DNA from 2 places in the Actinoplanes sp. CA-252034 genome. Region 1 is predicted to be linked to the other one. Evidence: riboswitches for the same ligand, from Rfam matches in the RefSeq annotation. Region 1 holds a riboswitch; the other holds the start of a gene.
What was found. A riboswitch is a leader RNA that binds a small molecule or an ion and turns the genes downstream of it on or off. The one in region 1 is predicted to bind glycine.
Positions count from the first base shown of each region.

Region 2: it holds a riboswitch for glycine, as region 1 does, so the genes downstream of both, gcvP (aminomethyl-transferring glycine dehydrogenase) here and gcvT (glycine cleavage system aminomethyltransferase GcvT) in region 1, are expected to answer to the same signal.

Region 1 covers NZ_CP191846.1:7,050,247-7,064,556, forward strand. Annotated here, with positions in the region: gene ACQPZW_RS32110 (diguanylate cyclase domain-containing protein) at 1-76, opposite strand, end outside; gene ACQPZW_RS32115 (PAS domain S-box protein) at 100-3,231, opposite strand; glycine riboswitch at 3,363-3,457, shown strand; glycine riboswitch at 3,462-3,548, shown strand; gene gcvT (glycine cleavage system aminomethyltransferase GcvT) at 3,581-4,633, shown strand; gene ACQPZW_RS32125 (L-serine ammonia-lyase) at 4,637-5,923, shown strand; gene ACQPZW_RS32130 (MarR family winged helix-turn-helix transcriptional regulator) at 5,930-6,418, opposite strand; gene ACQPZW_RS32135 (LLM class flavin-dependent oxidoreductase) at 6,505-8,019, shown strand; gene ACQPZW_RS32140 (DUF4352 domain-containing protein) at 8,506-9,132, opposite strand; gene ACQPZW_RS32145 (LysR substrate-binding domain-containing protein) at 9,371-10,264, opposite strand; gene ACQPZW_RS32150 (thiolase family protein) at 10,343-11,524, shown strand; gene ACQPZW_RS32155 (3-oxoacid CoA-transferase subunit A) at 11,521-12,180, shown strand; gene ACQPZW_RS32160 (3-oxoacid CoA-transferase subunit B) at 12,180-12,743, shown strand; gene ACQPZW_RS32165 (hypothetical protein) at 13,090-13,266, shown strand; gene ACQPZW_RS32170 (SDR family NAD(P)-dependent oxidoreductase) at 13,391-14,164, shown strand; gene ACQPZW_RS32175 (hypothetical protein) at 14,251-14,310, shown strand, end outside.
Region 2 covers NZ_CP191846.1:5,870,732-5,885,041, forward strand. Annotated here, with positions in the region: gene ACQPZW_RS26950 (TetR/AcrR family transcriptional regulator) at 1-431, shown strand, start outside; gene ACQPZW_RS26955 (TetR/AcrR family transcriptional regulator) at 492-1,016, opposite strand; gene ACQPZW_RS26960 (TIGR03564 family F420-dependent LLM class oxidoreductase) at 1,128-2,021, shown strand; gene ACQPZW_RS26965 (MBL fold metallo-hydrolase) at 2,032-2,664, shown strand; gene ACQPZW_RS26970 (class I SAM-dependent methyltransferase) at 2,625-3,407, opposite strand; gene ACQPZW_RS26975 (peptide deformylase) at 3,479-3,967, opposite strand; gene ACQPZW_RS26980 (sigma-70 family RNA polymerase sigma factor) at 3,989-4,531, opposite strand; gene ACQPZW_RS26985 (chorismate-binding protein) at 4,707-5,912, opposite strand; gene ACQPZW_RS26990 (DUF5999 family protein) at 6,032-6,232, shown strand; gene gcvP (aminomethyl-transferring glycine dehydrogenase) at 6,347-9,157, opposite strand; glycine riboswitch at 9,234-9,321, opposite strand; gene mgrA (L-glyceraldehyde 3-phosphate reductase) at 9,337-10,365, shown strand; partial or broken gene ACQPZW_RS27005 (nucleotidyltransferase domain-containing protein) at 10,383-11,056, shown strand; gene ACQPZW_RS27010 (nucleotidyltransferase domain-containing protein) at 11,053-11,841, shown strand; gene ACQPZW_RS27015 (hypothetical protein) at 11,796-12,476, opposite strand; gene ACQPZW_RS27020 (aldo/keto reductase) at 12,515-13,519, shown strand; gene ACQPZW_RS27025 (pentapeptide repeat-containing protein) at 13,553-14,134, shown strand; gene ACQPZW_RS27030 (DUF899 family protein) at 14,196-14,310, opposite strand, start outside.

The DNA.
Region 1 (14,310 bases):
GGCTCCCCCACGGCACGACGAAGACGGCGCCGAGCACGGTGGTCAGCGCGGCGACGGCCACCGGAAGGACCGGCATCGGGAGGCTGCTCCGGGGTGACGTCACGCCGGGCTGACCGATCCGGCGGCGGCCACCGGCAGGGTCAGGGTGAAGATGCTGCCCGCCGGGTAGCCGGGCAGGTACCCGACCGTGCCGTCGTTGGCCTCGGCGAGGCCCTTGACGATGTAGAGGCCCAGCCCGGCGCCCTGGATGGTCACGTCTCCGGCGGCCGCCCGGCTGAACCGGTCGAACAGATGCGGCCGCAGCGGCTCCGGGATCCCCGGGCCGTCGTCGTAAACGCTGATCAGCGCGTTGCCGCCCTGCACCTCGACGGTGATCGCGGTGACGCCCCCGGCGTACTTGTCGGCGTTGGTGCAGAAGTTGGTGACGATCTGGTGCAGGTGACTGGGATGCACCAGCACCGCCTGGTCGGGCGGGCAGGTCACTCCGGGGGTGATGCCGAGCCCGGTCACCACCTCGTGCAGGGCGGCCGCGACCTCCACCGGCTCCGGCACGGCGTGCAGCTGGCCGGCGTCGATGGTGTAGAGGGTGAGGATCTCGGCGCGCAGCAGGTTGAGCCGGTGGGTGGAGCGGGCGATGACCTCCAGCGCCTTGCGGTGTGCGGGCGCCAGCTGCCCCGGCTCGGCGAGCACCATCTCGGCATAGCCGGCGATCGTGTTGAGCGGGGTGCCGATCTCGTGGGAGAGCATGCCCATCAGGTCGAGCCGGAACGCGTTCGCCTCGGCCAGCCGGGCGTTGCTGTCCTGCAGCTCGTCGTTGCGCACCCCGAGCAGCCCGGCCGCGGCGTCGCGTTCCCGTTCCGCGGCCAGGCGCGCCGTCACATCCTGGACGACGGCGATGAAGCTGGTCGGCTGGCCGTCGCTGTCGCGCACCAGGGACATGCCGACCTCGGCGTCCACCACGCGGCCGTCGGCGTGCAGCAGGCGCAGGTGGCGGCCGGCCGGGAGGTTCTCGGTGAACAGTATGGCCGCGGCGCGGTGATTGGCGGGCCGGTCGTCGGGATGGGTGATGTCGTCGAGGGTGAGGTCCTCCAGCTCGACGACCGACCGGCCGAGGATTTCCGCGAGCGCCGGATTGACGTGCTGGAACCGCCCGTCGAGCCGGATCGTCGCCTGGCCGACGGTGGCCAGCGCGAACTGGGTGCGCAGACGCTCCTCGCTGTCGGCGAGCCGCCGTTCGGCCTCTTTACGGGCGGTGACGTCGATGTTGATCTCGAGGATCGCCAGCGGTACGCCGTCCTCGTCGTACTGGACGCTCTGATGGGACAGCACCACGACGCGGCTGCCGTCGCTGCGCAGATGGTCCAGCTCGCCGTGCCAGCGGCCCACGTCGGCCAGGGTGCCCTCGATCAGGGTCCGCAGCGCCGGGAACCGGGTGTTGAGCAGCCGGTGCAGGTTGCAGCCGAGCACCGCGTCCGGCTTCCACCCGTAGATGCCCTCGGCGCCCCGGTTCCAGTAGGTGACCTTGCCGGTGAGGTCCCGCACGATCACCGCGGTGGGCGCCAGGTCGAGCAGCTCGGCCTGCTGGCGCAGTCGCGCGGTGTCGCGGTGGCGCTCGGTGACGTCGCTGCAGACGCCGTCGACGAAGAGCACGCCGTTCTCCCGGCGTGGGTGGCCACGGGTCCACACCCAGCGGGTGACCCCGTCGCCGCCGATCAGCCGGCAGACGGTCTCCGCGGCCTGCCCGGTCGTCAGTGTCCTGCGGAACGCGCGGAAGGACTCCTGATCGTCGGGGTGCACCATCGCGGCCATCGCCTCGCCCAGATCGCCGCCGGACGGCGGCGGCCCGCCGAAGACACCGGTGTTGCCGGGGCTGGCGTACATCACCCGGACCGAGCCGTCGGCGGCGATCCGGACCTTCCACAGGAAGTCACTGAGGTTGGCGACGATCTGGTCGAAACCACGCCGGGCACGGCTGAGCTCCAGCTCCAGGTCGAGGGCACGGCGGCGGTGGACGTACTGGCCGATGTGCGCGGCGACCGTGTCGAGGGCGGCCATCACCTCCGGGTCGGCCTCGGTGCGCCGCCGGTCGTAGACGGCGAGGACCCCGACCACGTCGACGCCGTTGCGGACCGGCACGGCCACGACGCTCTGCAGCCCGGCGGCCCCGGCGGCGGCGGCACGCGGGCCGTCGGACGCCGGCAGGTCGGTGGACCAGCAGGCCGCGGCGGTCTCCCACACCTGCCCGACAGCGCCGCGACCACGGCTGATCTCCCGGACCGGGCGCATCGACTCGGCCATCGCGGCGTCCCGGCACCACGCGGCCAGCCGGACCAGGCACCTTCCCCGCGCGGCGTCGAGGTGCCAGTACTCGACGTACGGCCAGCGCAGCCCCTCACCGACGGCGGCGAGCACCGAGTCGGTGGCCTGCTCCACGTTCTGGGCCGCGGCCAGCGCCCCCGCGACGGCGTATTCGAGCCGCCGCAGCCGCTCGCCGTGCTGCCGGGCGGTGATGTCGCGGACGAACGTGCCCATCACCGTCGACGACAGCTCGATCGGGAACCGGCGGCCACCGCGGTGCACGGCCTCGAACTCGCCCCGGCGCCCGGCCTCGTCGAGGTCGTGTTCCACCTCGTCGAGCCACCGGCGGAAGCCCTCGCGCCGGTCCGGGGCGATGATCAGCTCCTCGATCGGGCGGCCGAGCGCCTCCAGCTCGCTCCAGCCGAACATCCGCTCGGCGGCCCGGTTCCAGGTGGTGACCCGGCCGTCGGCGCCGGCAGCGACGAAGGCGTCCAGGGTGCTGTCCAGGATCCGCCGCAGCTGCTCGGAACCGCGCGCCGCCTCGGTGGCCGCGATCCGCGCCGCGATCTCGCCCGCCGCCGCGACGGCCAGGCCCTCCAGGACGGCGATGTCCGTGCCGGTCCACTCCCGCGGCCGGTCGTCGAAGACGCACAGGGCCCCCACGACCCGGCCGTCCGGCGAGCACAGCGGAGCACCCATCCAGGTGTCGGCCAGCACGTGCGGCGCCGCGGTCTCGACCACCTGCCGGCACCACGACTCCGGCGCCGGGGCGGGCTCGATCCCGCTGACGTCGCCGGCGAGCACGGAGCCGGACGGCAGCATCGCCACGCAGGCCCGTCCGCCGGCGAGACGGGCGGCCAGGACGGTGATCTGCTCCAGGACGGGCGACGCCGGGGCGAGGTCCACGTCGTCGGCCACTGCGATCGCGTTCATCGAGAGGCCCATCGTCCATGGCGCGGCACAATTGAGAGCTGGGCCACACACCGCTGTCCGGCAGGGCCGCGGCAGGCGGGCGGGTCGCGGTAGGCGGTAGGGTCTCGGCAGACAACCGAATACTTCGCCGCGATTCCGCCGCGGGAGAGTCCTCGCAGGTCAGCGAGGCGCCGAAGGAGCAACTTCTCCCTCAGAATCTCTCAGGCCCCCGTACCGCGACGGTCAGGCGACTCTGGAAAGTCAGCTCTTTCACGGAGCTGCGCCCACGGTGCAAGCCGCCCCTCCGGCGGTGAACCTCTCAGGCAGAGATGACAGAGCGAGGGAGGCCCGACCCGACAAGGAGCCTCCGTTGCGACACACCGCCCTGCACCACGTCCATCAGACCCACGGCGCCACCATGACCGGTTTCGCCGGCTGGTCCATGCCGCTGCGCTACGGCAGCGACATCGCCGAGCACCACACTGTCCGTACCGGCGTGGGCCTGTTCGATCTCGGGCACATGGGCCAGATCGAGGTGACCGGGCCCGACGCCGCCGCGTTCCTGGATCACGCTCTGGTCGGCCGGTTGTCGAAGGTCGCGGTGGGCCGCGCCAAGTACACGATGCTCTGCCACACGACCGGCGGCGTCCTCGACGACCTGGTCGTCTACCGGCTGGCCAGGGACCGGTTCCTGGTGGTGGCCAACGCCGGCAACGCGGCCGTGGTCCGGGCGATGCTCGGCGAGCACTCCGGCGGCTTCACCGTCACGATCACCGATCAGGCGCGGTCACTGATCGCGGTGCAGGGGCCGAAAGCCGTCGACGTGGTCGGCGAGCACCCGGATCTGCGCTACTACGGCATCCGGCCGGAGCGGCTGGCCGGGCGCGACGTGCTGCTGGCCCGTACCGGGTACACCGGCGAGGACGGGTTCGAGATCTACTGCGCCGACTCCGACGCCGAGGCGATCTGGGCGTGGGCGATCGACAGGGGCGCGGTTCCGTGCGGTCTGGCCTGCCGGGACACGCTGCGCCTGGAGGCCGGGATGCCGCTGTACGGCCACGAGCTCACCCTGCGCACCACCCCGTTCGACGCCGGTCTGGGCCGCGTCGTCGCCCTCGACAAGACGGACTTCGTCGGGGCCGCCGCCCTCCGCGCCGCCCGGCCGGACCGCCTGCTGACCGGCCTCGTGACCAAGGGCCGCCGCTCGCCACGGGCCGGTCACGCGGTCCTCGACCCGGACACCGGCGAGCGCCTCGGCGAGGTGACCAGCGGCGTCCCCTCCCCCACCCTCGGCCACCCGATCGCCATGGCCTACCTCCCGGCCGACCGCGCCGAGCCCGGCACCCGCGTGGTCGTCGACATCCGCGGCACCCGTGAAGAGGCCGAGGTCGTCACGCTGCCGTTCTACCGCAGGCAGGGCTGAGCCGTGACCGTCTCCGTCTTCGACCTGTTCTCCATCGGCATCGGCCCGTCCAGCTCGCACACGGTCGGCCCGATGCGCGCGGCCCGGCTCTTCACCGGCCACCTGACCGGCATCGACGGCGTGACGACCGTGCGGGCCGAGCTGTTCGGCTCGCTCGGCGCGACCGGTCACGGGCACGGCACGCCACGGGCGGTGCTGCTCGGCCTGCAGGGTGAGGACCCGGAGACGGTCGACACCACGCTCGAACCGTCCGCGGACGCCACCGGGTTCGCCGTGGACGTGGTGCTGCACCGGCGGCGCGCGCTGCCCGGCCACCCCAACGGCATGCGCTTCACCGCGCTGGGCGCCGACGGCACCGAGTTGCTGACCAAGACCTATTTCTCGGTCGGCGGCGGGTTCGTGGTGGATGACCGGGCCTCGGGTGTACGTCCGGAGCACACGCTCGTGCCCCACCCGTTCTCCTCCGGCGCTGACCTGCTGGAGCTGACCCGCTCCACCGGACTGTCGATCTCCCGTCTGATGCTGCACAACGAGTCCGTGCGGCGGCCCGTCGCCGAGGTGCGGGCCGGGCTGCTCGGCATCTGGCGGGTGATGAGCGCCTGCATCGACGACGGGCTGGACGCGGAGGGCGTACTCCCCGGTGGTTTGAAGGTCCGTCGCCGCGCCGCGCTGACCGCCCGCAAGTTGACCGCCGACGGTGATCCGCTGGAGTGGTTGACCGTCTACGCCATGGCGGTGAACGAGGAGAACGCGGCGGGCGGCCGGGTGGTGACCGCACCGACCAACGGGGCCGCCGGGATCATCCCGGCCGTGCTGCGCTACTACCTGGACTTCGTGCCCGGGGCGAACGAGGACGGGGTGGTGCGGTTCCTGCTGGCGGCCGGTGCCATCGGGCACCTGTTCAAGGAGAACGCGTCGATCTCCGGGGCGGAGGTGGGCTGCCAGGGTGAGGTCGGGTCGGCGTGCGCGATGGCCGCGGCCGGACTGGCCGAGGTGCTCGGCGGCACCCCGGAGCAGGTGGAGAACGCCGCCGAGATCGGCATGGAGCACAACCTGGGCCTGACCTGCGACCCGGTCGGCGGCCTGGTGCAGATCCCGTGCATCGAGCGCAACGGCATGGCCGCGGTCAAGGCCGTCACCGCCGCGAAGATGGCGCTGCGCGGCGACGGCCGCCACCACGTCTCCCTCGACAAGGTCATCAAGACCATGAAGGAGACCGGCGCCGACATGAAGAGCAAGTACAAGGAGACGTCACGGGGCGGCCTGGCCGTCAACGTCATCGAGTGCTGACGCCGGTCAGCGCCCCTTCTCGTCGCGGGCCGTCGTGACGGCCTCGCACAGGTCGGTCAGCGGGTCCCGGGCCTGGGCACTGCAGGCGATCGTCTGCAGCAGCCCCCGGAAGGAGTCGGCGTCGCCGGCCGGCAGCGCGCCGAGCACGTGCGCCTCGACATGCCGCAAGGCGTCGCGGTGGGACTGCCAGGCCTCGCGGCCCCTGGTGGTGGCGACGACGAGACGGCTGCGGCGGTCGGCCGGGTCGGGGCGGCGGGCGACCAGCTCGGCCCGCTCCAGGTCGTCGATCAGGTAGGTCAGGATGGTCCGGTCGATGCCCAGATCGGCGCCGATCGCGCCCTGGTTGCGGGGTGGCTCGCCGATCGCCGCCGAGAGCACCTGATAGCCGCGCGGGCCGCCGGGCAGATCGCCGAGCACGTGGTCGGCGGCCTTGGCGTAGGCACGGAAGACCACTCCCAGCATCCAGCCGAGATCACCTTCGAGGGGCGTCGTCACACGACCACCCTAGCTCAGCCTTACAGAAGTTCTGCCCTTCAAATGTTCTGTTTGACAGAACATCTTTTCCGCGTCACAGTTGCCGCATGTCCGACTACGGCCACCCGCTCGAGTTCGGGTCCTTCATCACCCCGTCAGCCGCCGACCCCGCCCGCGTCGTCGCGCTCACCGTGCTCGCCGAGCAGGCCGGCTTCGACCTGGTCACCTTCCAGGACCATCCCTACCAGCCCGGCTTCCTAGACACCTGGACTCTGCTCAGTTACGCCGCCGCCCGCACCTCGTCGGTGCGCCTCGCGGCCAACGTCACCAACCTGCCGCTGCGCCCACCCGCCGTCCTCGCCCGCAGCGTCGCCGCCCTCGACCTGCTCAGCGGCGGCCGGATCGAGCTGGGCCTCGGCGCCGGCGCGTTCGCCGAGGCGGTCGAGGCGATGGGCGGGCCCCGGCTCACCCCCGGCCAGGCCGTGCAGGCCCTGGAGGAGGGCATCGACGTCATCCGCCAGATCTGGGACACCGACGCACGCGGCCCGGTCCGCGTCGACGGCCGGTTCCACCGGGTCTCCGGCGCCAAACGCGGCCCGGCCCCCGCCCACGACGTCGGCATCTGGCTCGGCGCCTACAAGCCGCGGATGCTGGCCCTCACCGGCCGCCGCGCCGACGGCTGGCTGCCCTCCCTGGCCTACCTGAAGGACGGCGACCTCGCCGCCGGCAACCGGATCATCGACGAGGCGGCGCTGGAAGCCGGCCGCAAACCCGCCGACATCCGGCGCCTGCTCAACATCGGCGGCCGCTTCACCGACGCCGGCCACGGGCCGCTCGTGGGCCCCGCCGAGCAGTGGGCCGAGGAGCTCACCGATCTGGCCCTCACCGACGGCGTCGGCACGTTCATCCTGGCCTCGGACGACCCCGACGACCTGCGGCGATTCGCGGACGAGGTGATCCCCGCGGTCCGCGAGGCGGTCACCGCCGAGCGCTCCGGCACCCGCACGCTCGCACCGCCCTCCGCCCTGCCGTCGGCCTCCGTCGCGCCTGCCCGGGACACCGCTTCTCCAGGCGCCCGACCGGGCGCTCCGGCGCGGAAGGCGGGCCGGTCACCGTTCGCCGTGACTCCCACTCCCGACGACGGGGTACGCCTGAGCGGCACCGTGGTCTGGGACGAGCAGACCCGCCCGACCGGCCCCGCCCCGGACCCGGATCGCACCTACACCGAGCACGACCTCGCCACCGGACGGCACCTGATCCAGGTCCACGACGGCCTGCGCGGCGAACTGGCCCAGATCCACGACCTGATCGGCCAGGTCGAGGCCGGCACGATCGACGTCGGCACGGCCCGCTCCCACATCAACACGATGACCATGCGGCAGAACAACTGGACCCTCGGCACGTACTGCGAGTCCTATTGCCGGATCGTCACCACCCACCACACCATCGAGGACCGCTCGCTCTTCCCGCACCTGCGCCGGGCCGACCCACGCCTGGCCCCGTGGTGGACCGCCTCGAACAGGAGCACCACGTCATCCACGAGGTCCTCGAGGGTGTCGACAAGGCCCTGGTCGCGCTGGTCTCCACCCCCGACGGCCTGTCCGGCCTGCGGGACGCGGTGAACCTGCTGAGCGACACCCTGCTGTCCCATCTGGCCTACGAGGAACGCGAGCTGATCGAGCCCCTGTCCCGCCTCGGCGCGCAGTAGGCGACCCCGACCCGCCCGCATCGAACCGCTTCACACCACCCGGTCCCGCCGGCAGGCGGGGGCGGACCCGCCGGTCAGCGGGTGGCCGCCGGCCGGGCGCCCGCGCTGGAATGGCAGGGCCGGGACGAGCCCGGCCCTGCCGCACGGGGTGATCGTTTCGTCCGCAGATCCGGACGACGGGAATTCGCTGGTCGTGTTGTCACACGAGCGGCCGCCGGTGCCTTGGCCGGCGGATGCTCCGGAGGCCGGCGCCACACCCCGCTGCGCGCGTGCCGACTGACCGCTGCTCGGGGCGCTCGCGGCAGTCGCCGGCCGGTGGGGTGGGGGGAACGCCCTCCGGCCGGCCGCCGCGACCATGGCCGGGCTCGTCGCGGTCAGAACCGAGGTGCCGGAGCGCGGCCTACTTCAGGGGAATCCGGATCCCGGCGGTGAACATCGACTCGTGTACGACGATCGACGTCAGTTTCGTGCCTGCCGGAACGTCGTACACCAACTTCCCGTTCACCTTGTTGCCCGGGTTGATGTTCTCGAGGAATGTCTGGTTCTGATCGTTGACGTAAACCTCGGCGCCACTGTCGACGGAGTACTCGGTGCCTTTCCCGTCGTAGGCCTTCTGCGAGTTGGAGTCGAACAGTTCGGCCGTCGTAGCCACGTTCTTGACGGTCACGTCGACCATGCAGAACTGGCCCTGGGCCTTCACCCCGAACTCACCGCCCACCTCCTTGGCGCCACACTTCATGCCGGTCACCGTGAACTCGAACTTGCCGTCGGTCGCCGGCTTGCCGAACTCACCCGCGACGGCATTGGCGCCCTTCTGGTTTGCGTCCAGTTCAGTGGCCGCATCCCCGACCACCTTCGCCCCTCCCGCCAGAAGAGCGATTCCACCGATGCAGGCCGCGATGACGGCGAGGGCGATACCGCCGAGAACCCACGGCCACACCCGGCGCTTCCTCGGCGGCGGCCCGAATGGGGTCACGCCATACGGCTGGCCGACGGGCTGCTGATATTGGGGCGGCTGGTAGCTCATGAAGGCGGCTCCACGGATCAGGGTTGAGAATTGTCATTCGGCGGGGTCCAGATCGAAAAGACCGGGCCGCAACCACCCAACTCTCCAAAGTGGTGCCGGAGGATGGCGATTTCGGTCACATCGCCGCAACGATCGTCCAGATCGGACGGGCCGGTCAGCCTCCGATCGCGGTCGTCGGATGACGCCCATCACCCGCTGGTACAGATCCGGCGCGCGTAGCCGACAAGAGTGACGGCTGTCAGGGGTTGGCCGGGGCGGCGAGCTGGGTGATGACCCGGATGGCCTGCGCTGTCACCGGGGAGTCCTCACCGGAGCGCACGGCCAGGGCCAGGTCGATGCGGGCGGTGGGGTCGGTCAGCGGGCGGTATGTCGCGCCCGGCACGCCGAGCTGGGCCACCGGCTCGGGGACGATGGCCAGGCCCAGGTCAGCGGCCACGAACGTCACCAGGGTGGACGTCTCGACGACCTCGTGGCGGATCCGCGGCTCGAACCCGGCGCGGTCGCAGAGGCGGCGGACGGCGCCGTACATGGCGGAGTCGCGTTCGGCGTGGATGACGAAGTCCTCGTCTGCCAAGTCGGTGACATCCAGGCGGGCCCGGGCGGTCAGGGGGTGACCGTCGGGCAGGGCGACGATCAGCGCATCGCTGCGCAGCGTGCGGACGGTGATGCCGGGGTCGTCGACGGGCGGGCGGAGCAGGGCGATGTCGATGTCGCGGCGCTGCAGGGCGGCCACCTGCTGGGCACCGAGCATCTCGCCGCGGAAGGCGACCTCCACCCCGGGCAGCTCCTCGCGCAGGCGGCGGGCGACGGCGGGGAGCAGGCTGTAGGTGGCCGAGCCGACGCAACCGACCGACAGGCGGCCCTGCAGACCGGCGGCCACCCTCCGGGCGACCTCGCCCGCGTCGTCGACGGCGGCCAGGACGGTGCGGACCCGGTCCAGGTAGGCGGCGCCCGCCTCGGTGAGCTCGACGCGGCGGGTGTTGCGGTTGAGCAGTCGTACGCCCAACTCGCTCTCCAGCTGCCGGATCTGCTGGGAGAGCGGTGGCTGGGCCATGTGCAGGCGGGCGGCGGCACGGCCGAAGTGGCGTTCCTCGGCGACGGCCAGGAAGTACCGCAGATGTCGCAGCTCCATGAACTGATACTCGCTGAGTCTCAGTTCCGGCGGAACAGGTATTTCTGAATATCAGAGCTGCTTACTAGCGTGGGAGTCATGGCTGACTCATTTGTGTACGCCGCCGTTCGTACCCCGTTCGGCCGTTATTCCGGAGCGCTGGCCGACGTCCGCCCGGACGATCTCGCCGCGACCGCCCTGACCGGGCTGCTCGCCAAGGCCCCGGAGCTGGACCCGGCCCGGATCGACGACGTGTACTGGGGTAACGCCAACGGCGCGGGCGAGGACAACCGCAACGTCGGCCGGATGGCGGTGCTGCTGGCCGGACTGCCCACCTCGGTGCCGGCCGCCACGGTCAACCGGCTCTGCGGCTCCAGCCTCGACGCGGCGATCATCGGGTCCCGGGCGATCGCCGCCGGTGACGCCGAGATCGTGGTGGTCGGCGGTGTCGAGTCGATGACCCGGGCCCCGTGGGTGCTGCCGAAACCGTCGCGGGCCTTCCCGGCCGGCAACGTGGAGGCGGTGTCCACGACGCTCGGGTGGCGACTGACGAACCCGAGGATGCCGGCCGAGTGGACCGCGTCGCTGGGCGAGTGCAACGAGCAGCTCGGCGACAAGTACGGCATCTCCCGCGAGCGGCAGGACGCGTTCGCCGCCCGGTCGCACGCGCTCGCCGACAAGGCGTGGAACGACGGGTTCTACACCGATCTGGTGACCCCGGTCGGTGACCTGACCCGGGACGAGGGCATCCGCGCCGACAGCAGTGTGGAGAAGCTGGCGCGGCTCAAACCCTCGTTCCGGCCCGACGGGACGATCACGGCCGGTAACGCCTCGCCGCTCAATGACGGGGCGGCGGCCGTCCTGCTGGGGTCGGAGCGGGTGGCCGTACAACTGCGGCTTGATCCTCTCGCTCGCATCGCGGGACGTGCCGCACACGCCGTCGACCCGCAGGAATTCGGTTTCGCGCCGGTCGAGGCGGCCGAGAGGGCGCTGCGGCAGGCCGGGATCGGCTGGTCGGACGTCGGCGCGGTCGAGCTCAACGAGGCGTTCGCGGTGCAGTCGCTCGCGTGTGTGGACGCGTGGGGCGTGGACCCGGAGATCGTCAACACCCGCGGAGGGGCGATCGCCATCGGTCATCCGCTGGGTGCCTCCGGCGCTCGGATCCTCGGCACACTCGCCCACGTGCTGCGCGAACGCAAACAGCGCTGGGGTGTCGCGGCGATCTGTATCGGCGTCGGCCAGGCACTCGCCGTGGTCCTGGAGAACCCGGGGAAGGCATGAGGACGCAGACGGTCGACGCGCTGACCGCGGTTCGTGAGGTCAAGGACGGCGACACCGTGCTGGTCGGCGGCTTCGGCATGGCCGGCATGCCGGTCGCGCTGATCGACGCGCTGATCGAGCACGGCGCCGGCGACCTCACGATCGTCAGCAACAATGCCGGCAACGGTGACACCGGGCTGGCGGCACTGCTGGCGGCGGGTCGCGTACGCAAGATGGTGTGCTCCTTCCCCCGGCAGGCCGACTCGTGGGTCTTCGACGGCCTCTACCGGGCCGGGAAGATCGAGTTGGAGCTGGTGCCGCAGGGCAACCTGGCCGAGCGGATGCGCGCGGCCGGGGCCGGGATCGGCGCGTTCTACTGCCCGACCGGGGTCGGCACGCCGATCGCCGAGGGCCGCGAGACCCGGGTGATCGACGGCCGGGAGTACGTCCTGGAGTATCCGATCCGCGGTGACGTCGCGCTGATCCGGGCGCATGTAGCGGACCGGCTCGGCAACCTGGTCTACCGCAAGACGGCCCGCAACTTCGGCCCGGTGATGGCGACCGCCGCGAAGATCACGATCGCGCAGGTGTCGAAGATCGTCGAGATCGGCGAGTTGGACCCGGAGGCGGTCGTGACCCCGTCGATCCACGTGAACCGACTGGTGGAGGCAGCCTGATGGCCCTGGACAAGAACGAACTGGCCAGGCTGGTCGCCGGCGACATCCCGGACGGGGCGTACGTCAATCTCGGCATCGGCCAGCCCACGTCGATCGCCCGCTATCTGAACGCGGAGAGCGGCGTCATCCTGCACACCGAGAACGGCATGCTCGGCATGGGCGAGGTGGTCCCGGACGACCAGGCCGACTGGGATCTCACCAACGCCGGCAAACAGCCGGTCACCGAGTTGCCGGGGGCCGCATACTTCCACCACGCCGACTCGTTCGCGATGATGCGCGGCGGCCACCTCGACGTCTGCGTGATGGGCGCCTTCCAGGTGTCGGCCGCCGGTGACCTGGCAAACTGGCACACCGGGGCGCCGGACGCGATCCCGGCGGTCGGCGGGGCGATGGACCTGGCCGCCGGCGCCAAGCAGGTCTGGGTGATGATGACGCTGTTCACCAGGTCGGGCGAGCCGAAACTGGTCCCGGCCTGCACCTATCCCCTGACCGGCAGGGCGTGTGTCACCCGCGTCTACACCGAGGTCGCGACATTCCACATCACCCCGAGGGGGTACGGGTGACCGCCACCCACGGCATCGAGGTGGAGGAACTGGCCGCCAAGCTCGACGTGAAGCTGCTCCCCTCAGCGGCGGTGAGCACCACACGGCAAAGGTGATCTTGCTGGTAGCTTTCCTCCATGGATTCCTCCGAGGGTTCGGCGATCCCCTTCCGGACCCTTCATCACACCGTGGAAAGCCATAGAGAGCTCGCCGTGGTCGGGCTTTACCTGATCCCGGACGAACACGTGGCCGACACATGGGATTTCCTCGATGGTGGCCGCACTCCCCGAGCTGCCCCTACCGTAGACCTCGCCACTGAGACCGTGGTCCTCTTCACTCACGGACATCGACCCACCCGGGGCACGGCGTGACCATTGATCGCGTCGTGCTGGAGGACGGGCACCTGGTCGTCGAGGCCACCGAAACGCGCCGCACGGGCGGTCTCGACTCCGCTGTCTCGCCGGCACACCTGATCGCCGTGAAGGGGAAGTGGCCGCCCTATGGCGACATTCGCCTTCGGCTGCAGGTTACGTACGGACCTTAGAACCCCAGTGCCTGACTACGGATGCCCCGCCGGACGATCAGACGGTCAGGCCCGTGTGCATCACCCGTAGAGGACCGGTGAAGCGGTTGATCGGGTTGTCCGGTGATCGGGCAGGATGGCTGTCATGGCGACGATTCTGATTTCCGGCTCCAGCGACGGCATCGGGCGGCAAACGGCCGAGACTTTGGCGGCGGACGGGCATCAGGTGACCCTGCACGCCCGTACCGAGCGCCGTGCCGAGGACGCACGCAAGGCCGTGCCGCAGGCGCATGGTGTGATCGTCGGTGACCTGGCGTCCCTGGCGCAGACCCGCGAGCTGGCCGCCCAGGCGAACGCGGCCGGGCCGTTCGACGTGGTGATCCACAACGCCGGTATCGGTGGCGGGCAGTCCGCCCCGGAGATCACCGAGGACGGACTGGAGCGGATCTTCCAGGTCAACACGCTGGCCCCGTACCTCTTGACCGCGCTGATGCCGGCGCCGGGCCGCCTGATCTATCTGACCTCGGGCCTGGAGGCCGACGGCCGGGCCCGCCTCGACGACCCGCAGTGGCAGACCCGGCAGTGGGACGGCATGCAGGCCTACAGCGACTCCAAGCTGTACGACGTGATGCTCGCCTTCGCGGTTGCGCGGCTCCGCCCCGGCACCCTGAGCAACACGGTCGACCCAGGCTGGATCCGCACCCGGATGGGTGGCCCCAACGCCACCGACGACCTGCCGCAGGGGGCGGAGACTCAGATCTGGCTCGCGACCTCGGACGAGCCGGCCGCCACAGTGACCGGCCACTACTTCAAGCGCCGCACGGCCTTGACGGCGAACCCGCAGGCCTACGACGAGGGGTTGCAGGAGGAGTTGCTCGCTCTTTGCGCTGACCTCACCGGTGTCAAGCTCCCGGGCTAGGCAGCGATCGATCGCCGCCCTCCGAGCCGCGCCGCCCAGACGCGGGCACGGCGCTGGAGGATTTGCCGCGGTCATCCGCTCGCGCGATGACGACGACACCGGCGGTCACACCCAGGGCCCGCATTCAGCGCGACACCGAGACCGAC
Region 2 (14,310 bases), 1.2 Mb from region 1:
ACCGTTCGGGAGTTCATCGCACCACCCTCTACCGGCGCTGGCGCGACACCGGAGGCCTGCTCGCCGACTCCTTCGACGCCGCCCGGGAGCACCCGTGGCAGCCGCCGGACACCGGTTCCCTGCTCGGCGACCTGACCGAGATCAATCACCAGATCGTCGGCGCCCTGACCGCGGAGCCGTCGATCACCCGAGCCCTGATCACCGCATCGTTCCGCTCGCCGGCGGCCGCCCGGGCACTGCGGGCGTTCTGGGAGGACCGCTTCTCCACCGCGGCCGTCGTCGTCGAACGGGCCGCACCCACAGCCGACGCCCGGACCGTCCTGATCGCCTCCTGCGCGCCGATCTTCTACGAGCTGGCACTCATGCGCTCCCCCGCAGCGCCCGACATCGCCGCTCGGTATGCCCGCATCGGCGCCGCGGCGGCCGCCTGACGGCCGCGGGGCTCGGAGCACCCCGCGTCGCGCGGCCGTCGAACTGCAGGCGCGCCGGGATCAGCCGAGCCGCAGGCCGCGGGTCACCAATCCGAGCAGCCGGTCGAGCCGGCCCGGCTCTCCCGGGGCTCGCTCACTGGCCCAGGCGATCGCGTTGACGACGGTCAGCACGTCGTCGACCCGATCGGGAGAGCCGGCCCGGTCCAGCAGGGCCGCACCGACGGCGCTGATCTCGTCGTGGCAGTCGGCGAGCGTGGACCCGGCGCCGGCGAGCGACTCGGTGGCGACCAGCCCCCGCATGGCGGTCGCGTGCACGGCCACGGCACGCAGCCAGGTGTGCACCGCCCGCACCGGGTCGGGGTCGCCGAGCAGTCCGCGCCCGTGCGCACAGAGCGCGGCGACATCTTCGGCGATGATCGCGACCAGCAGCGCCTGCGCCGACGGGAAGTGCCGGTAGAGCGTCCCCGCTCCCACCCCGGCACGCTGGGCGACCTTGTTGAGGGAGGCGCCCGCCCCGTGCGCGGTGAACTCGGCCCGCGCCGCCGCCAGCACCCGCTCTCGATTCTGCTGGGCGTCGCTGCGCATCCGACCTCCCGTTGCGTGACCGGAGAACCTCTCCGTATGCTACCGCCCATCAACCGGAGAGGCTCTCCGGAACGATCGGCCGACGCCGGATGACAGGAAGGGTGCAACCGCATGAGGACGAGCATCATGATCGGCGAGGTGCGGGGGCCGGCAACCGCCGCCGACCTCCGCGACCAGGCGGCCGCCGCGACCGGCCTCGACGGCATCTGGGCAGCCCAGGCCCTCGGCTGGGACGCCCTCACCGCGCTGACCATGGCCGCCGCGCAGGCGCCGGACCTCTCGCTGGGCACGGCGGTGGTCCCGATCCGCCAGCGCCACCCGCTGGTCCTGGCGAGCCAGGCCCTCAGCGTCCAGGCCGCCACCGGCGGCCGCCTCACCCTCGGCGTCGGCACCGGGATCGGCGCGATGACCACCGGCATGTTCGGCCTACCGGCCGACCATGCGGCGCGCTACCTGCGGGAATACCTCGACATCCTGCTGCCGCTCCTGCGCGGCGACCCGGTCACCCACTCCGGCGAGTTCTTCACCCTCAGCGGTACGGTCCACCTGCCCACCGATCCTCCTGAGGTTCTGGTGGCCGCTCTGAGTCCTCGGCTGCTGCACCTGGCCGGTTCGCGGACCGCCGGAACCGTCACCTGGATGGCCGGCCCCCGCACCCTCGAGTCCCACGTGGTCCCCCGGGTGACCGCCGCGGCCGGCTCGGCGGGCCGCCCCGCACCACGTATCGTCGCCGCCCTGCCCGTCTGCGTGACCAACGACCCCGGCGCCGCCCGCGACCATGTGGCCGCCCGTTTCGGCATGGCCGCCCACGTCCCCGAGTACCGCGCCGTCCTGGACCGCGAGCACGTCCCCGGCCCGCAGGACGTGGCGCTGATCGGCGACGAGAGGGAGGTGACGGCCGCCTTGGGACGCCTGGCCGCGACCGGGATCACCGAGTTCGCCGCGGCCCCGGTCGGCACCCTCGCCGAGCAGCACCGCACCACCGAGCTCCTCCGGAGCGCATAGGGTGCGGTGCATGCGACTGGTCAAATTCACGCACGCCTGCGTACGACTGGAGAACGGGGACCGCCGGGTGCTGGTCGATCCGGGTGCCTGGGCCGAGGACGAGGCGTTCGACGGGGTCACGGACATCCTGGTGACACACGAACACGACGACCACGTGGACCTGGGCCGGATCGCCGGTCTGGTGGGCTCCCGGCCGCTGCGCCTCCACGGGCCCGCGTCGGTGCGGGCGCTGGCCGACGAGGCCGGGATCGGCGAGGCCGTCACCGTGGTGGCCGCCGGTGACGTGTTCGACGTGGCCGGGTTCGCGGTGACCGCGGTCGGCGGGCGGCACGCCGAGATCTACGACGGCCTGCCCGGCTGCCCCAACCTCGGCTACGTGATCGACGGCGTCTACCACCCGGGCGACTCGTACTTCGTCCCGGACGTCGAGGTCCACACGCTCCTGGTCCCGGCTGCCGCGCCGTGGGGCCGGCACCGGGAGGCCATCGAGATGACCCGGTCCATCGCACCGGCCCGAGCGTTCCCGATCCACGACCGGGCGCTGACGACCGACGTCGGTTACGGCAACTTCGACGCCTGGATGGAGGCCAAGGGCAATACCGCCTACTCCCGGGTGCCGCTCGGCGAGTCGGTCACCCTCTGATCCGGACGGCCGGCCGCCGAGGTGAAGACGGCCCTCCATCGGGTGGGGAGCGTGGTTCCGGCGGCGGCGACCAGATCGACCGAGAGCGGATGCAGGCCGTCGACGGCGAACGCCTCGACCTCCGAGCGGGTCAGCGGCCACGGCGGGCCGTCGCCGGCGCTGTCGATGCGGGTGGTCGCGGCGGCCAGCACGATCAGGGTGCCGCCCGGCGCCACGAACGTACCGACCGTGCGGATCGCGGCGGAACGGATCGTGACCGGCAGGGCCTGGACGTTGTTGCTCTCCAGGACCAGGTCGAAGGCGTGCCGCCACTCGCCGGGCGGATCGAGCAGGTCGGCGACCACGTAGCCGACGGCGCTGCCGGGGTGACGTTCACGGGCCAGGTCGATGGCGGTGGCCGAGATGTCGAAAGCGGTCACCCGGTAGCCGAGCCCCGCAAGGTACTCGGCGTCCCGCCCGGGGCCGCAGCCGACGACGAGCGCTCGGCGGCCCTCCCCGGCGGGCAGGGTGAGCGCCCGCAGATGGGCGCTGGGCGCCGGGACATCCCAGGGGACCTCGGCGTGGCCGGCGCGCGACTCGGCGTACAGCTGCTCGAACCATCCGGTGGGGTCGCCCGCGGCCAGTGACGCGGCGGCGAACCTGCGGGCGTCCACGGCGGACGGCGAGACAGATGCCGCCGCGGCAGAGGCAGTCCCCGACCCGGCGGCGCCGTCCGCCGCGAACCCGGCGCCGTCCGCGGGCACGAGACCGGCACCATCCGCCTCCGCGGGCACGGCGGCGGCGGAACCCGGAGATCCGGCGGACGGGTCCGGGGTCATCGGGGGACGACCCGGCGCATCTCGCGCAGGGCCTGGCGGCGGACGTCGCCGGTGAGGGTGTCGACGTAGAGGCGGCCGTCGAGGTGGTCGGTCTCGTGTTGCAGGGCGCGGGCCAGGAAGCCGGTGCCCTCGATGACGAGCGGCTCCCCGTGCTGGTCGAAGCCACGGGCGACGACCGACTCGTACCGCTTCGTCTCGTAGCCGAGGCCGGGCAGCGACAGGCAGCCCTCCTCGTCGGCCTGCTCGCCGGCGAAGTCGCTGAGGACCGGGTTCACCAGGTGGCCGACCACACCGCCGACGTTGTAGGAGAAGACGCGCAGGCTGACGCCGATCTGCGGGGCGGCGACACCGGCCCGGCCGGGTTCGCGGACGGTGTCCTCCAGGTCGCGGACCAGCTCACGCAGCTGCGGGCCGAAGTCGGTCACCTCGTCGGCGGGCGTACGCAGAACCGGGTCACCGAAAATCCGAATGGGCCGTACTGTCATGCCGCAAAGGCTAACCGGTCGTTACGCGGCGAACAGGGTGGGCCGCTCGGTCCGCAACATGTGGCGCAATTTGATCAGCGATCGGCGGGTCTGTGACTTCACCACGGTGATCGGGACGTCCAACTCCTGGGCCACCTGTTCCACACTGTGGTCGGCGAAGTAGCGCAGCAGGACGATGGCGCGGTCCCGGACGGGGAGCCGGGACAGCGCGTCGAGCAGGGTGAGCCGCAGCTCGGGGCTGATCGAGTAGACGGGCTCACGCAACTCCCCCGGGACCGTCTCGGTGGAGCTGCGGCGGCGCCGATGGTCCAGGTAGACCCTGAGCAGGACCTTCTGGGCGTACGCCACCAGGTTGTCGCTGTCGACGGCCCGTTCCCAGCTCAGGAACAGCTTGGTCAGCGTGGTCTGGGTGAGGTCCTGAGCGAGGTGCCAGTCGCGGCAGAGCTGGAAGGCGCTGCTGTGCAGGCGGGCGGTGGTGGCGTGGGCGAAGCCCGCGAAGTCCGGCCGAACCGGGCGGATGGTCGTCCGGATCGGGGCGACCGGGTGTTCGAGGAGCTCAAGCATGTCCGCGATCTCGTCTCTGTGCCAGCCACCGGACACGCAGGGTGCCACTGTGGACCGTCTCGGTGCCGCGCGGACGTCAAAGTACGCGCTCGACCCCACCCAGGGGGGCGGATGCCGACAGTGGCACGCATTCGGTAGAGACGGCTCGGAGAACGCTATGAGCCCGCTGTGCAGGTCAGCGACCCCGCAGTGCGGCGCGCACCGGACCGGTCTTGGCGGCGGCCTCGTCCACTTCGGCGACCGGGTCGCTGTCGATGGTGATGCCACCGCCGGCCCAGACGTGGGCGCGGGCGCCGTCGAGGGCGACGGTGCGGATCGTCAGGCCGAGATCGAGGTGGTCGTGGCCGATCCAGCCGAGCGCACCCATGGCGGCGCCCCGGCCGACCGGTTCGAGGGCGGCGATCTGCGCGAGGGCGGCCAGTTTGGGGGCACCGGTGACGCTGCCGCCGGGGCAGACGGCCCGCAGCAGATTGGCAAGGCCCACGCCGGGGTCCAGGTCCGCCGACACCACCGACTCGGCCTGCCACAGACCCGACCATTCGCGTACGGCGAACAACTCGTCCACCCGCACCGGCCCGGTCCCCGGAAGCCGGGCGAGGTCGTTGCGTTCCAGGTCGACGATCATCACGTGTTCGGCGCGCTCCTTGGCGGAGGCCAACAGATCGTGACGGCCGGCGGCGGTGGCGGGGCGGGTGCCCTTGATCGGCCGGGTGACGACCCGCCCGTGGCGGACCTCGACGAGGGTCTCCGGGGAGGCGGTGGCGATGGCCCAGCCGTCGGCGGCGAGCACACCGCCGTAGCGGGCGCCGGCGAGGGCGGCGACGCGGCGCAGGGCGGGGACGGGATCTCCGGTATAGGCCGCGGACGCGTGCCCGACGACGTTGACCTGGTAGACGTCGCCGCGTGCGATGGCGGCCCGGACCGCATCGACGGCGGTGGCGTGCCGCTCGCGGGTCCAGCTCTCCCGCCACGGCCCGAGGCTCCACCGGTCACCGGACATGTCACCGGTCGGTGTGACATCACGGGCATGTCGGTAAACAACGGCGTATACATCAGGAATGCCGGGCACAGGAGAGCGCGATCCAATGACACCGCCTGCCATCACGGCCCCCGCATCGGCAGATACGTAGAGTGATGCCCCACAGACCTCGCCATCGCCGATCGTCTGGTATTTGTCACCCGTTCGGCCGAGGTTACGCACCGGTAGTCCGTTGTCGGCGAGGAACTCCGCCACAAGCTCGGCAGGGTCACCGGGATCACCCTGATGCCATCGAAAGGTGCTTAACGCGTGGTGACGGGCATGGCAGCTCGCCGGGGCACCCGGCGGACGACCGATCGGAGGTAGCGGACAGTGGTCGACGACCGCTCCGGCGTGGAGCATGGGAGACGAGGATCCGCGCGCCGACGCCGTCACCGGGTTGAACCAGTGTCGTTCGATGTGAGGTAACGTTCGTCACCGCAATTGTGAACCTTCACACAGCCCCCAACCGGAGTAAACCGATGTGCCAGCACCTGATCAACTGCCCCCCAGCCGACGCCACCGACCGTGAGGCCGCACGCATCATCGCGACCTTCCAGGAGCAGGGATGGAGCCTGCTCTGCAACGGCGTCATCGTCTTCGAGGACACCGGTGAACTGCTGCCGGACGGCACCACGATCGAGCCGCACCGTGGGCCGGCTGTGCACGCCCTGGCAGCCTGAGACACTTCACGACACGCGACGCAGCGTAGTCAATCGAGGACTACGGAAGCAGCGCAGGCCGCGATCATCGACGACCGCGACCTGCGCAACGGGAAAAACTGAGCCGTGGACGGGTCAGTCCTCGAAAGCTTCCGGCGACGGGCAGGAACACACCAGATTCCGGTCGCCGAAGGCCCCGTCGATACGCCGAACCGGCGGCCAGTACTTCGCCGTCCGGTCCACGCCCTCCGGGAAACCGGCCACGGAGCGTGAGTACGGGTGGGTCCACTCGTCGATCATGACCGACGACGCCGTGTGCGGCGCGTTCGCGAGCGGGTTGTCGCCCGCGGGCCACTCCCCCGCCGCGACCTTGTCGATCTCGCCCTTGATGGCGATCATCGCGGCGATGAAGCGGTCCAGCTCCGCGAGGTCCTCACTCTCGGTCGGCTCCACCATGAGGGTGCCGGCGACCGGGAACGACATCGTCGGCGCGTGGAAGCCGTAGTCGATCAGCCGCTTCGCCACATCGTCCACGCTGACGCCGGTGGCCTTGGTGATCGGGCGCAGGTCGAGGATGCACTCGTGCGCGACCAGGCCGTTCTCACCCGCATACAGCACCGGGTAGTGCTCGCGCAACCGCGCCGCGACATAGTTTGCCGACAGGACCGCCGACGCGGTCGCCGCCGCCAGACCGTCCGGGCCCATCATCCGGATGTACGCCCACGAGATCGGCAGGATGCCCGCGGACCCGTGCGCCGCCGCCGACACCGCGTGGTGATCACCCTGCTGCAGCGGGTCGCCCGGCAGGAACTCGGCCAGATGCGCCCCGACCGCGACCGGGCCCACACCGGGGCCGCCACCGCCGTGCGGGATGCAGAACGTCTTGTGCAGGTTGAGGTGGGAGACGTCGGCGCCGAACTTCCCCGGACGGGCGTAGCCGACCAGCGCGTTCAGGTTCGCGCCGTCCACATACACCTGGCCGCCCGCCTCGTGCACCTTCGCGCACAGGTCGGCGATCGACGTCTCGTACACACCGTGGGTCGACGGGTAGGTCACCATGATCGCCGAGAGCTGGTCACGGTGCTTGGCGATCTTAGCGTCCAGGTCGGTCAGGTCGACGTTGCCGTCGGCGTCACACGCCACCACGACGACCCGCATGCCGGCCATCACCGCGCTGGCCGCGTTCGTGCCGTGCGCGGAGGACGGGATCAGGCAGACGTCACGGTGCGCCTCGCCGCGGGACCGGTGGTAGCCGCGGATCGCCAGCAGACCGGCCAGCTCACCCTGTGAACCGGCGTTCGGCTGCACGCTGACCGCGTCGTAACCGGTGATCTCCGCCAGCCAGGCCTCGAGCTGGGCGACCAGATGCTCGTAGCCCTCGGTCTGCGAGGACGGCGCGAACGGGTGGATGTTCGCGAACTCCGGCCAGGTGACCGCCTCCATCTCGGTGGTGGCGTTCAGCTTCATCGTGCAGGAGCCCAGCGGGATCATGCCGCGGTCCAACGCGTAGTCACGGTCCGAGAGCCTGCGCAGGTAGCGCAGCATGCTCGTCTCCGAGTGGTGGGTGTTGAACACCGGATGCGCCAGAAACTCGGACGTGCGCACCAGAGCGTCCGGCAGGACACGCGGACCGGTCACCTTCTCCGGCGCGCCGAACGCCGCCAGCACCGTCGCGACGTGCTCGTCCGTGGTCGTCTCGTCGGTCGACACCGACACGTGGTCGGCGTCCACCAGACGCAGGTCGATGCCGGAGTCCGCAACCGCGGCGACGATCTCGGCGGCCCGGCCGGGCACCCGAACGGTGATCGTGTCGAAGAAGGCAGCGGTCGTCACCTCGACCCGGGCCGCGGCAAGGCCGGCCGCGAGCGCACGGGCCCTGCGGTGGGTGCGAGCGGCGATGTCGTACAGCCCGCGGGGACCGTGGTAGACCGCATACATGCTCGCCATCACGGCCAGCAGCACCTGCGCGGTACAGATGTTCGACGTCGCCTTCTCACGGCGGATGTGCTGCTCACGGGTCTGCAACGCCAGCCGGTAGGCCTGGTCGCCGTCGGCGTCCTTCGAGACGCCGACCAGACGGCCGGGCAGCGACCGCTCCAGGCCGGCGCGCACGGCCAGATAGCCGGCGTGCGGGCCACCGAAGCCCAGGGGCACACCGAACCGCTGGGTGGTCCCGGCGGCGATGTCCACACCGATCTCGCCCGGAGCCCGCAGCAGCGTGAGCGCCAGCAGGTCGGCTGCGACCGTGACCAGCGCGCCCTTGGCGTGGGCGGCCTCGACCAGCGCCGCGTGGTCACGCACGGCACCGGAGGCGCCCGGATACTGCAGATGCAGCCCGAAGAGCTCCTCCGGCAGCTCGTCCTTCTCGACGTCGACGAGCACCACGGAGATGCCGAGCGGTTCGGCCCGGGTCCGCAGCACGGACAGGGTCTGCGGGAACGTGTCGGCGTCCACCGCATACACGTTGCTCTTGCTCTTGGAGGAGCGTCGCGCCAGCGTCATCGCCTCGGCCACCGCGGTCGCCTCGTCCAGCATCGACGCGTTCGCCGTGGTCAGACCGGTCAGGTCGGTGACCATGGTCTGGAAGTTGAGCAGCGCCTCCAGGCGGCCCTGGCTGATCTCCGGCTGGTACGGCGTGTAAGCCGTATACCACGCCGGGTTCTCCAGCACGTTGCGCTTGATCACCGCGGGCGTGACCGTGTTGTAGTAGCCGAGACCGATCATCGGGGTGGCGAGCACGTTACGGTCGGCGATCGACCGGAGCTCGGCGATCGTCTGCTCCTCGGTGATCCCGGCCGGTAGGTCCAGATCACCGTGGAAACGGATCGACTCGGGGATCGCGGCGTCCATCAGCTGCTCGACCGAGCCGTAGCCGATCGCCTTCAGCATCGTGGTCTGCTCGTCGGCATCCGGGCCGATGTGCCGGGAAACGAACGGGGACGTCATGCGCGACTCCTGGCGTGAGAAGGTCGAGGAACAACCTCCCCCTCTGTCATACCCAGACTGCGGCATTTCAGAGTTGCCAACCTGCGCGGTCCTTTTGCCTGAAAGTTTCCGGGGAGGATTTGCCTCTTCGGCGCCGCGTCAGCGGACTCTCCCGCGCTGGGATCAACCTACCAGCGGGCATGGGCAAGACCGGGAGTCCTAGGGTGTGCGATGTGACGTACTTCCCTGCCGCCGACCGCTACGCCGACATGATCTACCGGCGTGCGGGCCGCAGCGGCCTCAAGCTCCCCGTCATCAGCCTGGGCCTGTGGCACAACTTCGGCGACGGCCGTCCCGCCGACCGCCAGCGCGACATCGTCCGCCGGGCCTTCGACCTCGGGGTGACGCATTTCGACCTGGCCAACAACTACGGGCCGCCGCCCGGCAGCGCCGAGACCAACTTCGGCCGCATCCTGCACGCCGACTTCACCGCCCACCGCGACGAGATGATCATCTCGACGAAGGCCGGCTACACGATGTGGGACGGCCCGTACGGTGACTGGGGCTCCCGTAAATACCTGGTCTCGTCACTGGACCAGTCCCTGAAGCGGATGGGCCTGGACTACGTCGACGTGTTCTACCACCACCGGCCCGACCCGGAGACCCCGCTCGAGGAGACGATGACCGCGCTCGACGCGATCGTCCGCTCCGGCAAGGCCCTCTACGTCGGCATCAGCAACTACAAGAGCGAGGAGGCCGCCCGCGCCGCCGACATCCTGCGCGAGCTGGGCACGCCGCTGCTGATCCACCAGCCGTCCTACTCGATGCTCAACCGGTGGATCGAGCACGACCGGCTGCTGGACACCCTGGAGGCGGCCGGAGCCGGCTGCATCGCGTTCAGCCCCCTGCAGCAGGGCCTGCTCACCGACCGCTACCTGACCGGCATCCCGGACGACTCGCGGATCCGCACCAGTGTGTTCCTCAACGAGAGCGCCCTGGACAACAAGACCCTCGGCCGCCTGCACTCGCTCAACGACGTCGCCAAGCGGCGCGGCCAGACACTGGCCCAGCTCGCCCTCGCCTGGGCGCTGCGCGACGAGCGGATGACCAGCCTGATCATCGGCGCGTCCAGCGTGCAGCAGCTGGAGAACAACGTGGCCGCGCTCGGCAACCTCGCCCTCGACCAGAGCGAGCTGGACGAAATCGACGCGACGGTACTCGATCTCTAGCCGTATCCTGCGTGCTCATGATCGACCTCGTCGAACGGCACACGGCCCTCGCGGTCGTGGTCGGGTCGCGCGCCTATGGACTCCAGGGGCCCGGATCCGACCACGACCGGCGGGGTGTCTTCGTGGCGCCGACCCGTGACTTCTGGCGCCTCGACAAGCCGCCCACCCACCTCGACGGGCCGGCCGAGGAGCAGTTCTCGTGGGAGATCGAACGGTTCTGCACGCTCGCGCTGCAGGCCAACCCGACCGTCCTCGAAGTGCTGTGGTCGCCGCTCGTCGAGTTCCGCAACGCCGACGGCGAGGCTCTGCTCGGGGTGCGGCAGGCGTTCCTGTCACAGCGGCTGGCCGAGACGTACGGCGGATACGCGCGCGACCAGCTCACCAAGGTCGCCAACCGGCGCGAGCGGACCGGCGAGGTCAACTTCAAGCAGGCCATGCACATGATCCGGCTGCTGATGGCCGGGGCGCACGTGCTGCGTGCCGGTGAGGTCCTGGTCGACGTGTCACACCTGCGCGACGAGCTGCTGGCCGTCAAACACGGCGAGACCCCGTGGGAACGGATCGCCGCATGGGCCGGGCGGCTCCAGGACGAGCTCACCGACGCGGCCGCCTCGACGTCGCTCCCCAAGCCCCGGACCGGGCCGCTGTGGACCGGGTGCTCGTGGCCGTACGAGAAAGGAATCTAGGGTGACCCTCGACGTGCCGGAGTGGGCCGCGGACGCCACCACCGCAGTCCCGTATCCCCTGGTCTTCGCCACCGTGAGCGGCGCGCACCTGTACGGGTTCGCCTCCGTCGACTCCGACCTCGACCTGCGCGCCTCGCACGTGCTGCCGGCGCACGAGGTCGTCGGCCTGCGCACCGGCCCGGAGACCGTCGAGCGCTCGGGCGACCGCGACGGCGTCGAGCTCGACATCGTCAGCCACGACCTGCGCAAGTTCGCCAAGCTGCTGAACAGCCGCAACGGGTACGTACTGGAACAGCTGCTCTCGCCGCTCGTGGTGGTGACCTCCGAGCTGCACGCCGCCCTCAAGGACCTGGCGCCCCGGATGATCACCAGCGGCCACGCCCACCACTACCTGGGCTTCGCCCACGGTCAGCAGCGCCTCTACCACAACACGGGACGGATCAAGCCCGCCCTGTACACGCTGCGGGTGCTGCTCACCGGCATACACCTGATGCGCACCGGCGAGGTCGTCTGCGATCTGGGCGTGCTCGGCGCGAGGATCGCCTACGTGCCGGAGCTGATCGCCGCCAAGCGCGAGGCCGAGAACGGCCCGATGCCGGCGCGGGCCGCAGCCTATCTCGCCGCCGACATCCCCGCGCTGCGCGCCGAGCTGGAACAGGCCAGAGACGAGAGCGCACTTCCGGGGTACGCCGACCCGGCGGCCGTGGACGAGCTGCACGACCTCATCGTGCGCACGCGCCTCGGTCAGACCTCGGTGGCCACCGGCAGCAGCCCGTCCGCCGTCGCGTAGAAGAGGTAGCCGCACAGCTCGGGGTGCCGGCGGTTGAGAGCAGCCGGGTCACCGCCGGTGACCGCGAGCACCGGCTGCCGGGCGGTCAGCTCACGCAGCGTCGCGAACGGCCAGTCCACCCCGAGCGCCCGGCGCAGACGGGCCATCAACGCGACGTCACCCACCGGCACCCGGTCGACGTGGATGTCGGCGACGGCCGGCAGTTCCCACCAGCCCAGGGACGCGCTGTGCCGGCAGCCCGGCAGGTGCGCGCCGTCGCGGGCCTGCGCCCGCCACCAACCAGCGTCGATGGGGATCGTCTCGTTGAACAGCAACGCGTCGACCGGTCTCGCCGGACCGCGCGCCGCCACGGCCCTGACCTCCTCGGGCAGCCGGACGCCGTGCTCCTCCACGTAGTGCGCGAGGCCCTCGGGCCAGCAGAAGCTCTCGCCGTCGGTCAGCTCGGCCGACCCGTTCCACCGGCCGCACAACCGGCATCGGGAGCGGCCGGCCATCGCCATGAAGGGCGTCCCCGACCGCAGGTAGGCGGCCACCCGCTCGTCCGGCTCGCCGACGGCGAACGCGCAGACGTCTGGCCAGCCGTCAGGGGCTTGCGGGCCATCCCAGTAGCCGATGCCGCGCAACATTCGTGTCACGGTGGTGAATCTACGGGGGTACTGGAATGATCTATGCCATGGAGTACCGGTATGTCGGGGGCAGCGGACTTCGCGTCAGTGAGCTGTGCCTCGGAACGATGACGTTCGGCAACGAGTCGGACGAGACCACCTCCCACGCGATCCTCGATCGCTACGTCGAGGCGGGCGGTGACTTCATCGACACCGCCGACGTGTATGCGGGCGGCGTCTCGGAGAAGATCATCGGCCGCTGGCTGGCCCGGCAGGAACGCGACTCGCTGGTCATCGCGACCAAGGGGTTCTGGGCGACCGGCGAGGCCGGCAACGATCACGGCGCCGGGCGCAAGCACCTCATCTCGGCGGTGCACGCCAGCCTGCGACGGCTCGGCACCGACTACATCGACCTGTACCAGCTGCACTGTTTCGACGAGACGACACCGGTCGAGGAGACCCTGTCGACGCTGGACACGCTCGTTCGTACCGGGAAGGTCCGGCATCTCGGGGTGTCCAACTACGCGGCGTGGCAGCTGCAGAAGTCGGTGGACGTCGCCCGGTTCCGCGGGTGGGAGCCGTTCGTGGCAGCGCAGCCGCTCTACAACCTCATCGACCGGGAGATCGAGACCGAGCTGGTGCCGGTCTGCCGCAACGAGGGCGTCGGCATCATCCCGTGGTCACCGATGCGCGGCGGCTGGCTGACCGGCAAGTACCGGCGCGGCATGACGTCGGCCCCGGCCGGCAGCCGGTGGGACGGCGACAAGCAGCCGTGGCTCGGCAACTGGCAGGACAGCGTCGACGAACGCGTCTGGCGGGTCACCGACGCCCTGATCGACGTCGCCGCCACGGTCGACCGCAGCCCCGCCCAGGTGGCGCTGCGCTGGCTGCTGCAACGACCCGGCGTGACCGCCCCGATCATCGGCGCCCGCACCCCCGAGCAGCTGGCCGACAACCTCGGCGCGACCGGGTGGAGCCTCGACGACAAGAGCCTGGAGCAGCTGACCACCGCCGGGGAGCAGCCGCTGCCGTACCCGCACGCGTATCTGGCCCGTTCCCCGCGGCGCCGGTGAGTCTCTGTCGTACCTCGCGGTTAGGCTCCGGCCGTGAAGACCATCACCACCCGAGACTGGGATGCCGGAGCCGGTAAGGAACGTCGTCACGAGCAGGTCCAGTTCTCCGGGCTGGACCTGTGCGAGACCGACCTGGAGGGCGTCGAGTTCTCCGAGTGCGTCTTCCGTGACACCCGGTTCAACTGCTCGCAGCAGACCGACGTGGCCTATCTGAACTGTCGTTTCGTCAACTGCAACTTCTTCGACGCGACGTTCACCAACTGCAAGGCGGTCGGCAGCGGCTTCGAGGGGTGCACCTTCGACCTGACCAGGGTCGACGGCGGTGACTGGTCGTTCACCGGGTTGCAGCGCGCCGACCTGGGCACGGCCACGTTCACCGGCGTGCGCATGCGCGAGGCCGACCTGACCGGCGTCCGGGCGCGCAACGGCACGATGCGCTGGCTCGACCTGTCGGCCGCCCAGCTGACCGGCGCCGACTTCACCGGCTGCGACCTGCGCGGCACCGACCTGCACGCCTTCGACCCACGGACGGTGGAGATGCGCGACGCGGTGATCACCGCCGACCAGGCCGTCGTGCTGGCCATGTCGCTCGGCCTGCAGATCCGCGACGCATGAGCCGCACCCGGCCGCCGCGTCCGTTCGACGGGGCGGCCGGGCCTGGAATCTGATCCGGCCCCTATCGATCGTCCGGTCGTCGCGCTCGGCCGCTGAGCGTCAGTGACAGCCGCCCCGGCCGAGGCCGTCCTCGACGGTCACGCCCGGCCGGGTCCACTGCGGCGCGGGCCGGCCGG